Linked DNA regions of Myxococcus xanthus. Each later gene encodes a partner of the first gene's protein in a complex. Links are inferred from orthologs where the notes say so. Each region holds a gene or a part of one and is shown on either strand. Other genes may lie near its edges. The genes, in order: dnaN and dinB.

Region 1 (6,241 bases):
TGAACGGATCCCTGGGCAGGTGCCGGTACAGGTGCGCGAGCGCGAGCTGGGAGACGGCGGTCGCCAGGTGCTCCTGCGCCACGGAGATGACGTTCTCCTGCCACAGCCTGCCGATTTCATACTGGGCGGGCTGGATGACCTCCAGGTGCAGCGTCTGGAGAGGAACGCCCCGGAGCAGTCCCTCGTCCACGAGCAGCCGCAACGCCTCACGCCGGTTCCCGGCGAGCTGCGCTGCGAGATACGCGTTCAGCAGGCCCGTCAGGGCGGAGTCGTTGGAGGTGAGCACGGGCGCCGTGGAGGGGAGGGCGAGGGACAACGTATCGGGGTTGTGTTTCTCAGTTACAGCGAACTGGCCCCGATTTCATCGCCAACCTGACAGTGCCCGGCCCTTCTTTCACGCACTCGCGTGCCTGCTTGCTTGTAGCTTTTACCGAATCAGGCGGTGGCATTGTACCTGGGTACAGGGACGCCGCGCTGATTCCCGATAAGTCCCCAGGAAACACGGGACTGAAAAGTCCGAGTGACAGTTCTCCGAGGCCGCGGTGTTTCCCTGTCCGCGGCAACCGAGGGAGGCGAGCGAGCGGTGTCAATCGATGTGGAGGCCTACTACCGGCGCTATGGCCCCCAGGTGCTCCGGCGCTGCCGCTTCCTCTTGCGTGACGAGGAGAAGGCCGTGGACGCCATGCACGACGTGTTCGTGCAGTTGCTGCGCTACCAGGGCGCGCTGAAGGACGCGGCGCCGTCGAGCCTGTTGCACCGGATTGCCACCACGGTGTGTCTCAACAGGCTGCGCGGCGCGAAGCGGCGCCCGGAGGACCGGGAGGACGAACTGGTGCTGCAGATTGCCTCCGCCGACGACACCGAGTCCCGCACCGCCGCGCGCGGCCTGTTGGACCGCCTCTTCGGCCGGGTGCCCGCGTCCAGTCAGGACATCGCGGTGCTGCACCTGGTGGATGGGATGACGCTGGAGGAGACGGCCCGCGAAGTGGGGCTGTCCGTGTCCGGCGTGCGCAAGCGCCTGCGGGCGCTGACGGCAGTGCTGCAAGAGCTGGAGCTGGAGGCCGCATGACATCCGCCCACCACCGCACCCCGGATTGGTTGCTGGAACGAATCGCCCTGGGCGAGCTGCCGCCCGCGGAGCTGGCCGCCGCCCGCGCCCGGCTGGCCGAGGAACCCGACGGCCTGGCCCGGCTCGCTGCGCTGGAGTCCGACACGCGCGCCACGCTGGAGGCGCTGCCGCCCGCCCGGGTGGCCCGCGAAGTGGAAGCGCGCGCGGCCCGGCGGGATGCGCCCCGCCCGGCCTTCCGCCTGTCGCCCGCGTGGGGCCTGGTGCCGGCGCTCGCCGCGGTGGCGCTGGTCATGGTGGCCCTGCCTTCCTCGGAAACCGGGTACGGCACGGCCCCGGGGGACACCCGGGAGGTCACGCGCATCAAGGGGCTGGCGCCGCAGCTCGTCATCCACCGGCAGTCCACCTCCCGCCCGGAGCGGCTCGCCGACGGGGCCGCCGCCGCCGCGGGTGACGTGGTGCAGGTGGCGTACATCGCCTCGGGCCGCTCGCATGGCGTCATCGTCTCCCTGGATGGCAACGGCGCCGTCACCCTCCACGCGCCGGATGAGGGCTCCCGGTCCATGGCCCTGGTTCCGTCGGGAACGCAGGTGTTGCCGCGCGCCTACGAGCTGGACGATGCCCCGGGTTTCGAGCGCTTCTTCTTCGTTTCGTCCGATGCGCCCTTCGACGTGGCGGTGGTGCTGGCCGCCGCGGAGGCACTGTCTGGAAATCCCGACGCCTCCTCGGCACCTCTGTCATTGCCCGGGAACTTGACGCAGGCCTCCCTCACGCTGGAAAAGCAGGAGTGATGAAATCCTTTGCGCTCCTCGCATTCGGGCTGTGGGCGGGGACGGCCACCGCTGAGTCCCAGTACGCACCCCGCCTTTCGCTGATGAGCGAGCGGGGGGCCTTCGCCCAGCAGCCGGGGGAGGATGTCTCCGAGTCCTCCTCGAGAGGGCTGCGCCGGGGCTCCACCCACATGGAGTTCTGGTTGAGCGACATCCAGGTCGCCAACATGGGGGTGAAGCTGGGCGGCGGGGCCGTCTACTTCACGCTGATGGCGGGCCTGGAGCCGGGCCGCGACGCGCGCTTCAGCTTCGCGGCGGGCGTGGGCGGCCACATGACGCTGTCCCAGCGGCTCTGGGTGGACCTGGACGTGACGGGCGGCGCCGTCCAGCCGGTGCGCAACCCGCTGGAGGGCGACGGTGGCAACGTGCTGGGGCAGGTCCGGTTGATGCTGGGCTTCCAACTCATGCCCCGCCTGGCCGTGTTCGCCGGGCCCACCTACAACGCGTGGTTCTCCTGGGGCGCGTCGGACTTCGACTCCATCACCCGGCTGTCCTTCCGGGAGCGCAACCCGGAGCCGGATCAACGCCTCCAGCACTGGCCCGGCATCCAGGTGGGCCTCCACATCTGAGGCCCGCCCGGAAGGGTGTTTTCAGTTCTCCACCTTGCTGGCGCGCAGGACGGTGGCCGCGCCCGCGGGGCCCGCGTTGGGTCGCGTCTCCAACGTGCCCTGAATCTTGAGCCCGGTGCCGTCCAGCGTCTTGCGGATCAAGGCACCCGTCTGCTCGTCCGAGCCCTTCGTCACCGCGGACAGCTCCAGTTCGTGCACGGGGATGGGCTCCGCGTCTGGCTTGTCCACCGGGAAGGCGTTGTAGGTGGGGCAGGGCGGGGCGAAGCAGCGCACGCCACTGTCCTTGACGATGTAGACGGCGCTCTCACCCTGCTTGGGCTGGGAATCATTGCTGGGCGGTGGGGTCATGGTGGGCGTTCCGTTCTCGCTGGAGGGGGTTCCATTCTCGCTCGCCGGTGGCGAGGACGTCGCGGCGGGCGGCTTGCTACATCCGGAGACGAAGCCAAGGACAAGGGCGGCGAGCACCAGCGAGCGGCGGTTCATGACGGGCTCCAGGGGAGGAAAGAGGCGCCAGTGTGCTCCGGCTCGCCGCCAGGGGCCAGTCTGTCTCGCGAATTGGTGACTGGCGGTCAGTTGCAGGTGGACATTGCTGCTCCCACGTCGCTCAGGGTTCGTTGACGGACTGGAGTGCAGGGGCTACATCCGGCCTCGTAGATCGGCCTTCGCGGCCGAGACCCGTAAGGACGCCCTCCGATGGAATTCCGCATCGCCGCCGACGAGCTGAAGAAGGCCCTCTACCGCGCCCAGGGCATCGTGGAGCGCAAGACGACGATGCCCATCCTGGCGAACGTGCTCGTCACCGCGAACAAGGGCGGCATCACCGTCACCGCGTTTGACCTGGACATCGGCGTCGTGTCCGAGCACCCGGCCGAGGTCATCAAGACGGGCGCCGTCACGCTGAGCGCCAAGTACGTCTTCGACATCGTCCAGAACCTCCCGGACGCGCAGGTCACGCTGAAGAAGCTGGCCAACAACTACGTGGACATCTCCAGCGGCTCGGCCCACTTCAAGATCGTGGGCATGGCGGCCGAGGAGTACCCCAAGCTGCCGAAGGAAGAGAGCGCGCCCCTGGTGCAGGTGGGGGGCAACACGCTGCTGGAGATGATCAAGAAGACGCAGTTCGCCATCTCCAGCGACGAGACGCGCTACATCCTCAACGGCGTCTTCTTCGAGCCCCAGTCCACCGGCAAGGTCCGCATGGTGGCCACCGACGGTCACCGGCTGGCGCTGGTGGAGCGCGAGCTGCCGGGCGACTTCAAGCTCAAGAGCGGCGTCATCATCCCCCGCAAGGGCCTGATGGAGCTCAAGCGCCTGCTGGATGAGGCGCCGGACGCGGAGTGCCACCTGGGCTTCGCGGAGAACTCGGCGCTGTTCAAGAAGCCGGGCCTCACCATGGTGATGCGCCTCATCGACGGCCAGTTCCCGGAGTACCAGCGCGTCATCCCCAAGGAAGGGGAGAAGGTCGTCCTGGTGCCCAAGGTGCGCCTGCTGGAGAGCCTCAAGCGCATCGCCCTGCTGTCGGCGGACAAGAGCAACGCGGTCCGCATCGGCCTGGAGGAGAACCAGCTCATCATCACGGCGAGCAACCCGGACCTGGGCGAGGCCAAGGACGTGCTGGAGCTGGCCTACCGCGGCAACGGCATCACCATCGGCTTCAACGCGCGCTACCTGATGGATGTGCTCGCCGTGACGGAGACGGACGAGGTCTCCTTCGAGCTGGGTGACGAGCACAGCCCGGGCGTGCTCCATGCCCCCGGCGACCGGAGCTTCACCGCCGTCGTCATGCCCATGCGCGTGTGAGTCGGGTGGGCTCCCTTGAGAGGGCCCGCACCGTTCACTCGTGACGCGTCGGGCCCCTGGGGGGCCTGACACCCGGCCGGTGCCTTCCTATGGTGATGGCATGGCCACGCACCCGGACAACCTGCGCGCCCGGCTGGAGGACCGCGCGGACCTCCTGGAGGCCACGCGTCTTCGCTATCGCGCCCTGCGCGGCATGCTGGCGGCCTTCTTCTGGAAGGAGCGGGTGCGCTCGCAGTTTGAGCTGCTGCTGGAGGTGGCGCGCACGCAGCCGGAGGTGGACGCCACCCTGGCCGCGCTGAAGCGCCGCGCCGCCGCGGAAGGGTGGCCGGCGAGCGCCGCGCCCATGAAGCTGATGCGCGAGGTGGAGCGCCTGCGGGAGGACGTGCGGCGCGTGGCCTTCAAGCGGCTGCCCGTGGAGGGCCGGCCCGCGACGCTGGGCGAGGCGCTGCTGAAGTTGGAAGAGACGGTGCTGGAGGCGGGGCCGCTCCTGGGGCGGCACATCTGGGCACGGGCGGTGGAACTGTTGCCGCGCAACCTGCCGGAGCTGCGCGCCGCGTGCGCCGCCGCGGAGGTGTTCGAGCACGTCTTCAAGCGTCCCGCGCCGGAAGGCGTGCTGCCCTTCACGGTGGAGGAGGCGGAGGCGCTTCAGCGGGCGCTGCCGCTGGCGGAGACGGCGCTGGCGGCGCTGTGGCAGCGGCTTGAGCACTTCGACACGCGGGGGCAGGTGAAGGGCTTCCTGCTGGCCCGGGCGTCGCGCGCGCCGCAGCGGGTGCCTCGCAGCGGGCCGGAGCTGCTGCTGCACGTGGCCTTCTGGCGGGGCGTGGCTTGGGCGCGGCTGCGCGCCTTGTTGGAGGAGCGGCTGGCCCCGGTGGTGCCCGCGGACGCCGAGGTGCCGGCGCTGCTGGCGTGGCTGGCCGCGCGCGAGGGGCGTTCCGAGTGTGGCGCGGAGCCGCGGCTGGGCGGGCCGGGGCTGTTCGCGCCCGAGGCGCCTGGCACGCAGCCACCCACGAGGCGGCTTCGGGGCGACGATTCGCGGACGGGCGGGTCCGTAGGGCTGCGCGGCGTGGGCGTGGAGGTGGCCGGGGAGGTGCGGCTTCTGGCCTGCGAGGCTTTTGGCGAAGGGCGCGCCGGGCTCTTCGAGCTGGCCGCGCAGCTGGCGGCGCTGTCTCGCGAGCGCCCCGTGGGCACGTGGGATGAGGAGACCGCGTGGGCGCGGCTGTGGAACGCGGCGCAGCGGGCTCGAGGCGAGCAGGGCGAGGACGTGGAGCGGCTGCGGGACGCGCTGCGGCTGTTCATCCTCCTTCGCGGCCAGGGACAGACACCCGCGCGCCTGTTCTCTCCCGAGCGGGCGCGGGTTCCCACGGCGGAAATCGGGGCCGACGCGGGCTCGGCCGTGAAGGACCTTCCCGCGCTGGTGCATGCGGCCCGCGCTGCGGCGTGGCGCGGGCGCTAGGCCGCGGCGCGGGTGCCAACGGCGGAGGCCGGCATTGGCCGTGTTGGGCCTGCTTTCGTGGGTGTCCGTGGCCGCGCGGCGGCGTAGCGGAGACGCTCGCCACCGCGTGTGGGTCCGAGACGGTCACGCGGGCGACAGCGTGGCTTGTCCGGCCTGATGCTCGCTGACGGGCAGCAGCCGCGAGGCCAGGCCCGCGAGGAGCGCGTCCTCTGTCAGGGCCACGGCCACGTCCGGAACGCCCAGCTTCTTCGTGGCGCTGCGCCGCAGCGAATAGAAGGCCCAGCTCGATGCCAGCGCCGCCAGGGCGCCCAGGGCCGCCGCCGCGAGCCGCCCGCCGCGTTGGCGCTCCGTCGTCACCGAGGCCGCGGCCAGGGCGCCCGACAACATCCGGCCCGTCAACGGCACGGCGGTGACACGCGGGGGCGCCATCGGCAGCTTGTCCGCGACAAGCTCACCCACGGCGAGCAGGCCCAGCACGCGCGGCGTCCATGGATGCGCCAGGATTCTGGCGAGCCGGTCCTCG
Region 2 (6,261 bases), 2.6 Mb from region 1 along the record:
GGGCATTGGCGCCCCCATCGTCGGCGACGTCCTCTACGGCGGACGCGAGGCCCCGGAGCTGGGCCGCTTCTTCCTGCACGCCCGCTCACTAGGCCTGACGCACCCGCAGACGCGGCGGAACATGACGGTCCACAGTCCCCTGCCCCCGGAGCTGCGCGCGGAGCTGGAGCGGCGTGGCCTGCCCCTGCCCCGCGGCGAGGAACGGGACTGAGGGCTTTCCACTATTCGCCCATCACCTTGATGATGACGCGCTTTCGGCGCTGGCCGTCGAACTCGGCGTAGAACACCTGCTGCCAGGGCCCCAGGTCCAGCTTCCCGCCCGTGACGGGGATGATGACCTGGTGGTGGACCAGCAGTGACTTGAGGTGGGCGTCGCCGTTGTCCTCGCCCGTGCGGTGGTGGCGGTAGTCGGGGCCGGCGGGCGCCAGGTGCTGGAGCCACTCCCAGATGTCTTCATGGAGACCGGGCTCGTCGTCATTGACGAAGACGCCCGCGGTGATGTGCATGGCGGAGACGAGGACCATTCCCTCCTGGATGCCACTCTTGCGCACCAGGGCCGTCACGGTGTCGGTGAGACGGACCAACTCCCGCCGCTGCGGTGTCTCGAACCACAGGTACTCCGTCAGGCTCTTCATATCCGTATCCGCCCGGCGTCAGAGTGCCCCGCTAAAGTGACTCACACCATGCGAGCCATCATCCACGTGGACATGGATGCCTTCTATGCGTCCGTGGAGCAGCGGGACAACCCGGCCCTGCGGGGCAAGCCGCTCATCGTGGGCGGGCATGCCCAGCGCGGTGTCGTGGTCGCCGCCTCCTACGAGGTGCGCCCCTTCGGCGTGCGCAGCGCCATGCCCATGGCCCGTGCGACGAAGGCCGCGCCCCATGCGCTCGTCGTGAAGCCCCGCTTCGCCGCGTATGCGGAGGCCAGTGAGCAGGTGTTCGCCATCTTCGAACGCTACACGCCGCTCATCGAGCCACTGTCGCTGGACGAGGCCTTCCTGGACGTGACGGCGTCGGTGGGCCTCTTCGGCACGCCCGCGGACATCGCCCGGCGCATCCGCAAGGAGATTGCCGACGAGTTGAACCTTCCCGCCTCCGCGGGCGTGGCCACGGTGAAGTTCGTGGCGAAGATTGCCTCCGACCTCGCCAAGCCCAATGGCCAGCGAGAGGTGCGCGCCGAGGAGACGGTGGCCTTCCTCGCGGGCCTGCCGGTGTCGCGCCTGTGGGGCGTGGGGCCGAAGACGGAGGAGGCGCTCCGACTCGCCGGGCTGAAGACGATTGGCGACGTGGCGGCCCGGGAGCTGGACTGGCTGGAAGACAGACTGGGCTCCAGCGGACGGCACCTGTGGGAGCTGTCCCAGGGCATCGACACGCGCGAGGTGGTGCCGGACCGGGCCGCCAAGAGCGTGGGCGCGGAGGACACCTTCGACGAAGACCTCGTGGGGGTGGACGCGCTCAAGCCGCACGTCCACGCCCAGGCCCTGCGCGTGGCCCGGCGGCTGCGGCGGGCGGCGCTGAAGGGCCGCGTGGTGCAGCTCAAATTGAAGTTCGCGGACTTCACGCTCATCACCCGGCGCACCACGCTGCGCGAGGCCACGGATGACGGGCAGACGCTCTACCGCGCGGCGCTGGAGCTGCTGGACAAGTCGCACCAGGGCAAGCCGCTGCGGCTCACTGGCGTCAGCGTGCAGTTGGACGAGGAGCCGCCCCAGTTGGGCCTCTTCCCCGCCGCCGCGCCGCGCACCGCGAAGCTGAACGCGGCGCTGGACAAGATTGCCGAGCGGTTTGGCAGCAAGGCCATCACCACCGCGGACATCGCCGGCAGCGAGGCCACCGACAGCGCCGAACACCGCTCCGAGCGCCCGGTGGACAAGGGCGGGCCCAAGGACTGAGGGCCCGGTACGGGTGGGGCCTCACGCCTGTTCGCGGAGCGACCCCACACCTGACGGCAGGGACTTCGACACGGACGCGACCTTGAGTCAGGCGTCGCCCGACTCGGAGGACGAACCGGCGCTCTCACCGGACGAGCCGTTTGCCGAGGGGCGGCGGCGGCGGCGGCGACGGCGGCGCTTGCGCTGGCCTCCCGCGTCGGACTCCTCGCCATCCGCGGCGGCGGCGCGCGGCTGCGGCACCTCGCCGGCCTTCCACGCCTCCAGTTGCTCGCGATTCTCGCCCGTGGCCTCCACCGTCATCTCGAACACGGTGAGGGCCTCGCTGAAAAGCGGGTGCCGCTTGAAGGCGGCGCTGCGACGACGGCGCTCACCGGACAGGGTGCGCTGGGCCAGCAGCAGCATGCGGCAGCGCTCGGCGATGCGGCGCGGCAGACGCGCGGACTGCACGAAGCCCGCGAGCAGGTCCTCCACCACCTGCGACACGGACGGGCGGCCCTCCTGCGACTCCTCGGGCCCCGTCGAACGGCTGATGGGAATCAGCAACATCGCCAGGAGGATGGCGTCGTCCAGCGCCTCGCCCGCGGACACGCGCTGGTCCAGCGACTCCGCGAAGGCGTAGAACGTCTTCTCCCCTTCCTTGCCGTGCTGCTTGAGGTACGCGTTGACGGGCGGCAGGAGGATTTTGAGCGCGTCCAGCGCGTCCAACAGCTTCAGCGCCGGCGCGGACACACCGCCGCGGATGAGGCGGAACGTCTCCTCCAGCAGGCGCGCGGGCGCGCAACGGGGCAGGTCCTCCACCGCGCCTTCCATGGCCGCGTACGTCCGCGACTCGATGTCCAGGCCCAGCTTCGCCGCGAAGCGCACCGCGCGCAGGATGCGCACCGGGTCCTCGCGCATGCGCACTTCCGGGTCGCCAATGGTGCGGATGAAGCGCTCATCCAGGTCACGGCGGCCACGGACGTAATCGATGACCCGCCCTTCGGCCACGTCGTAGAACAGGCCGTTGATGGTGAAGTCACGGCGGCGCGCGTCCTGCTGCGCGGTGCCGAAGACGTTGTCGTGGGTGATGAGCAGGTCCTCACCGTCCCCCTCATCCTCACCGCCGTTGGGCGCGGGCTCCAGCTCCGTCGGATTCGCACGGAAGGTGGAGACCTCGATGATCTTCCCGCCCTTGAAGTAGACGTGCGCCAGCCGGAAGCGCCGGCCAATCAGGCGGCAGTTGCGGAAGATGCCGCGCACCTCGTTCGGCGTCGCGCTGGTGGCGATGTCGAAGTCCTTCGGCTTGCGCCCCAGCAGCAGGTCACGCACGCAGCCGCCCACCATGTACGCCTGATGGCCGTGCTGGTGCAGGCGGAGCACCACCTTGAGGGCGTCCGGGTCCAACTCGTCGGGGTCGATTTCCGCCGGCTCGCCGGTGGGCCGGACGTGGGGCGCGTGCAGCGCGCGCTCATCGGGCGTCGGCTCCGGTTCGGGCTCCAGGACGATGGGGACGTCCTCGGCGTCCTCGCCCCGGGCCTCGGCGGCGTCCTCGGCCTCGGCGGCGGCCAGCGCGGCCTCGGCGCCCAGGACGGCGTCGTCCAGGCCCGAGTCGGCCAAGTCCACCTCGTCGTCATCATCCTCGTCGTCCTCGTCCTCGGCATCCGCGTAAGCGGGGGCCGGAGGCGGCTCGGCGGGGGTGGCGGCATGAATCGTGGGGGTTTCAGTGGGGGCCTGCGCGTCGGCGGCCACGGGCTTGGAGGCGCTGTCCTCTTCAGGGTGCGCCGACAGCTCCAGCTGGGAGTTCATGGGAACCTCTTGTTCGCCGCGCTCGAAAGTCCCTGCCGCCTCGGAAGAGGCAACCTCGCGCGCGTCATTCTCGGGCGCAGGTGGCAGCAGACCGCCGGCAGGCGGCGTCTCAGTCAAATCTCGCGTCATCAGCCAGGGACACCCCATCGGGGCGCTTGAAGGCCTGCCGTCTATACCGCATCCTCCGGGTAGGGAGTAGCGATGGACGACATTGTTGTCGGATGTCACCGGGCAGCGGGCTCCCCCGCCCGCTTTCCTGCTCCCAACCAGGGGACAGGGCACGCGCGAAGCGTGGGGGCCGCGGGCCTGTGTCCTGTATCAACACAACGTCCGCTGGAAACGTTCTGGGGACGGCCCGCGCGGGGAACGCCGGCCCACCCGAGGGGCAGCCGGGCAGCCTTCCCCTACTGCGGCTTGGTGCGGCCCTTGTGGTTCCGGGGCAGCGCGTGGTGGATGAGGGACACGTAGTCCACCGCCTGAACAGGCGGGGGTGGCGGCGGCGTGCCCAGCGCGGCCAGACGCTTGCTGAAGGCGGCCAGGATGTCCGGCATGGGCCGCATCGCCGCGAGCAGCTTGTTGGGCCCCTCCAGCGCCTGGGACAGCGCCACCGCCGCCTGCTGGAGCGGCAGCCCGCGCCGCAGCAGGTCCTGGAACGAGTTGGACAGGGTGATGATGTTGTGGCCCGCCGTCTGCACCATCTCCACGGCGATTTTCAGCACCTGCGGCGCCGTCAGGTGGCCGTCCGCCAGCAGCACCAGCGCGGCCTGGAAGTAGTTGAAGATGGGCACCACGCGCGGCCCGTAGGCCGTGAAGTGCGCGGGGGGCGTCAGCTTGTCCAGGTGGATGAAGATGCGGCGCACCGGGTCGCCCACGGGAATCTTCTTCCACGCCTCGCGCACCCGCAGCGCGTCGTCCGGGTACACCCCGCCCGCCTCCAGCACCTGTGACAGCACGCGCTCGTCCACGCGGCCCGCCACCAGGTCCGCGAAGAGCGAATAGATGAACGCGTCCGCCTCCGCGTCGTCACCGAAGAGGACCTCCTCCGCCTCCACCGGCGCGTGCACCCGGCTCTCCAGGATGGCGGGCAGCTTGTAGCCCACCTGCCCGCGCAGGGCCCGGAAGCGGCCGCGCAGCAGGTTGCCCACGTTGTCCTTGAGGACGAACTCGTCCCACCGCACGCCGTCCAGCTTGAGCTTCTCCTCCAGCACGGCCCGCATCTGCTTCGGACTGCCGGAGACGATGCACAGCCGCGAGTCCCCGTTCTCCGACAGCTCGCGGATGAGCGCGCTGGCCCCCGGCACGGCCACCTTCTGGTGGGCCTTCTGGAACGCCGTCCGCACCAGGTCACGGAGCGAGTCGAACTCCGTCTGGAGGTACGTCTTGTCCAAATCCCAGCGGTAGATTCGCCGGGGCGGACGCGGGTCGATGCGGTCCGGCAAGCTCACTTCTTCAGGCCTTCCCGGATGGCGGCGCCCAGGTTGTTCGACACCACCTTCGCCGCGACCTTGCCCGCGTTGGCGATGGCCCGCGACTTCGAACGCCCGTGTGCCTTGATGAAGATTTTATCGAACCCCAGGATGGGGGCCCCGCCGTACTGGTTCCAGTCGGTGATGTCCTTGATGCGCTGGATGCCGCTGGACAGCATCGCGAGCCCCGCGCGCCATCGCAGGCTCTCCTTGTAGGCGTACTGGGCCAGCTCCACCACCGTGTCGTGGACGCCCTCCAGCATCTTCAGGCAGACGTTGCCCACGAAGCCGTCGGTGACGATGACGTCCGCGGTGCCCTTCGGGATGTCGATGCCCTCCACGTTGCCGATGAAGTGGATGTCCTTCATCTCCGACAAGCGGGCATGGGCCTCCACCACGCGGGGCGGGCCCTTCTGCGGCTCAATGCCGTTGGACAGGAGCGCCACCTTGGGGCGCTCGTTCTGGGAGATGATGCGCGCGTAGGCGGAGCCCATCACCGCGAACGTCACCAGGTCATCCGCGGTGGCCTCCACCGTGGCGCCCACGTCGAGGATGAGGGAGAACGGGTCGCCCTTCGCGCCGCGCACCGAGCGCGTCGGGTACACCGTGGCCAGCGCCGCGCGCCGCACCCCGGGGATGAGCTGGAAGTGCCGGGCACACGCCAGCACGCCCGCGCCCGTGTTGCCCGCGGACACCAGCGCCTGCGCCTCGCCCTCCGCCACCAGCCGCGCGGCCACCGCCACGGACGCGTTCGGCTTGCGCGCCAGCGCCTCGCCGGGCTTCTCGTCCATGCCGATGAAGTCCGCCGCGTGCTGCACGGAGATGCGCTCGCCGTTGTGCTTCGTCTCCGCCAGCGCGTCGTCGATGAGGGTGCGGTCCCCCACCAGGAGCGTGTGGATGTGGGGGGACTCGAGCGACAGCATCGCCGCTCCCCGGACCACCTCGCCCGGGCCGTGGTCCGTTCCCATGACATCGAAGGCAATCGTCACTGGCTGCGGCTGCGTCCCCACCATGTCCTCCATCTTAGGACCTTTGCTCGGCCCCCGCGCCTGCCATTCTCGCCTGGGCCACCAGGGACAATCCCAGGAGCCCCGCCAACGCCACCATTCCCGCCGCCG

What was found.
Region 2: the proteins of dnaN (region 1) and dinB are in contact, whole or in part, in a solved structure (PDB 1OK7), measured with the Escherichia coli proteins. The link is inferred for Myxococcus xanthus from one-to-one orthologs.

The regions. Positions count from the first base shown.
Region 1 is NZ_CP017174.1:277,775-284,015, forward strand. What follows is about bases 2,445-5,211. They hold dnaN (DNA polymerase III subunit beta), read left to right. Parts: upstream 2,445-3,158; coding sequence 3,159-4,265; downstream 4,266-5,211. Other genes in these bases: BHS09_RS01145 (peptidase), read left to right, coding at 2,445-2,465; BHS09_RS01150 (DUF6748 domain-containing protein), read right to left, coding at 2,487-2,948; BHS09_RS01160 (hypothetical protein), read left to right, coding at 4,366-5,211. Outside these bases: BHS09_RS01130 (cobalamin B12-binding domain-containing protein), read right to left, coding at 1-286; BHS09_RS01135 (RNA polymerase sigma factor), read left to right, coding at 584-1,069; BHS09_RS01140 (ActD-like protein), read left to right, coding at 1,066-1,857; more of BHS09_RS01145, read left to right, coding at 1,857-2,444; more of BHS09_RS01160, read left to right, coding at 5,212-5,718; BHS09_RS01165 (DUF1990 family protein), read right to left, coding at 5,842-6,241. UniProt on the Escherichia coli protein: Confers DNA tethering and processivity to DNA polymerases and other proteins. Acts as a clamp, forming a ring around DNA (a reaction catalyzed by the clamp-loading complex) which diffuses in an ATP-independent manner freely and bidirectionally along dsDNA.
Region 2 is NZ_CP017174.1:2,926,562-2,932,822, reverse strand. Bases 1-2,787 are described here. They hold dinB (DNA polymerase IV), read left to right. Parts: upstream 1-683; coding sequence 684-1,892; downstream 1,893-2,787. Other genes in these bases: pcnB (polynucleotide adenylyltransferase PcnB), read right to left, coding at 1,980-2,787; BHS09_RS12480 (secondary thiamine-phosphate synthase enzyme YjbQ), read right to left, coding at 222-635; BHS09_RS12485 (RluA family pseudouridine synthase), read left to right, coding at 1-211. Also shown: more of pcnB, read right to left, coding at 2,788-3,677; BHS09_RS12465 (phosphatase domain-containing protein), read right to left, coding at 4,082-5,122; phosphate acyltransferase PlsX, read right to left, coding at 5,119-6,156; BHS09_RS12455 (MFS transporter), read right to left, coding at 6,167-6,261. UniProt on the Escherichia coli protein: Poorly processive, error-prone DNA polymerase involved in translesion repair and untargeted mutagenesis. Copies undamaged DNA at stalled replication forks, which arise in vivo from mismatched or misaligned primer ends.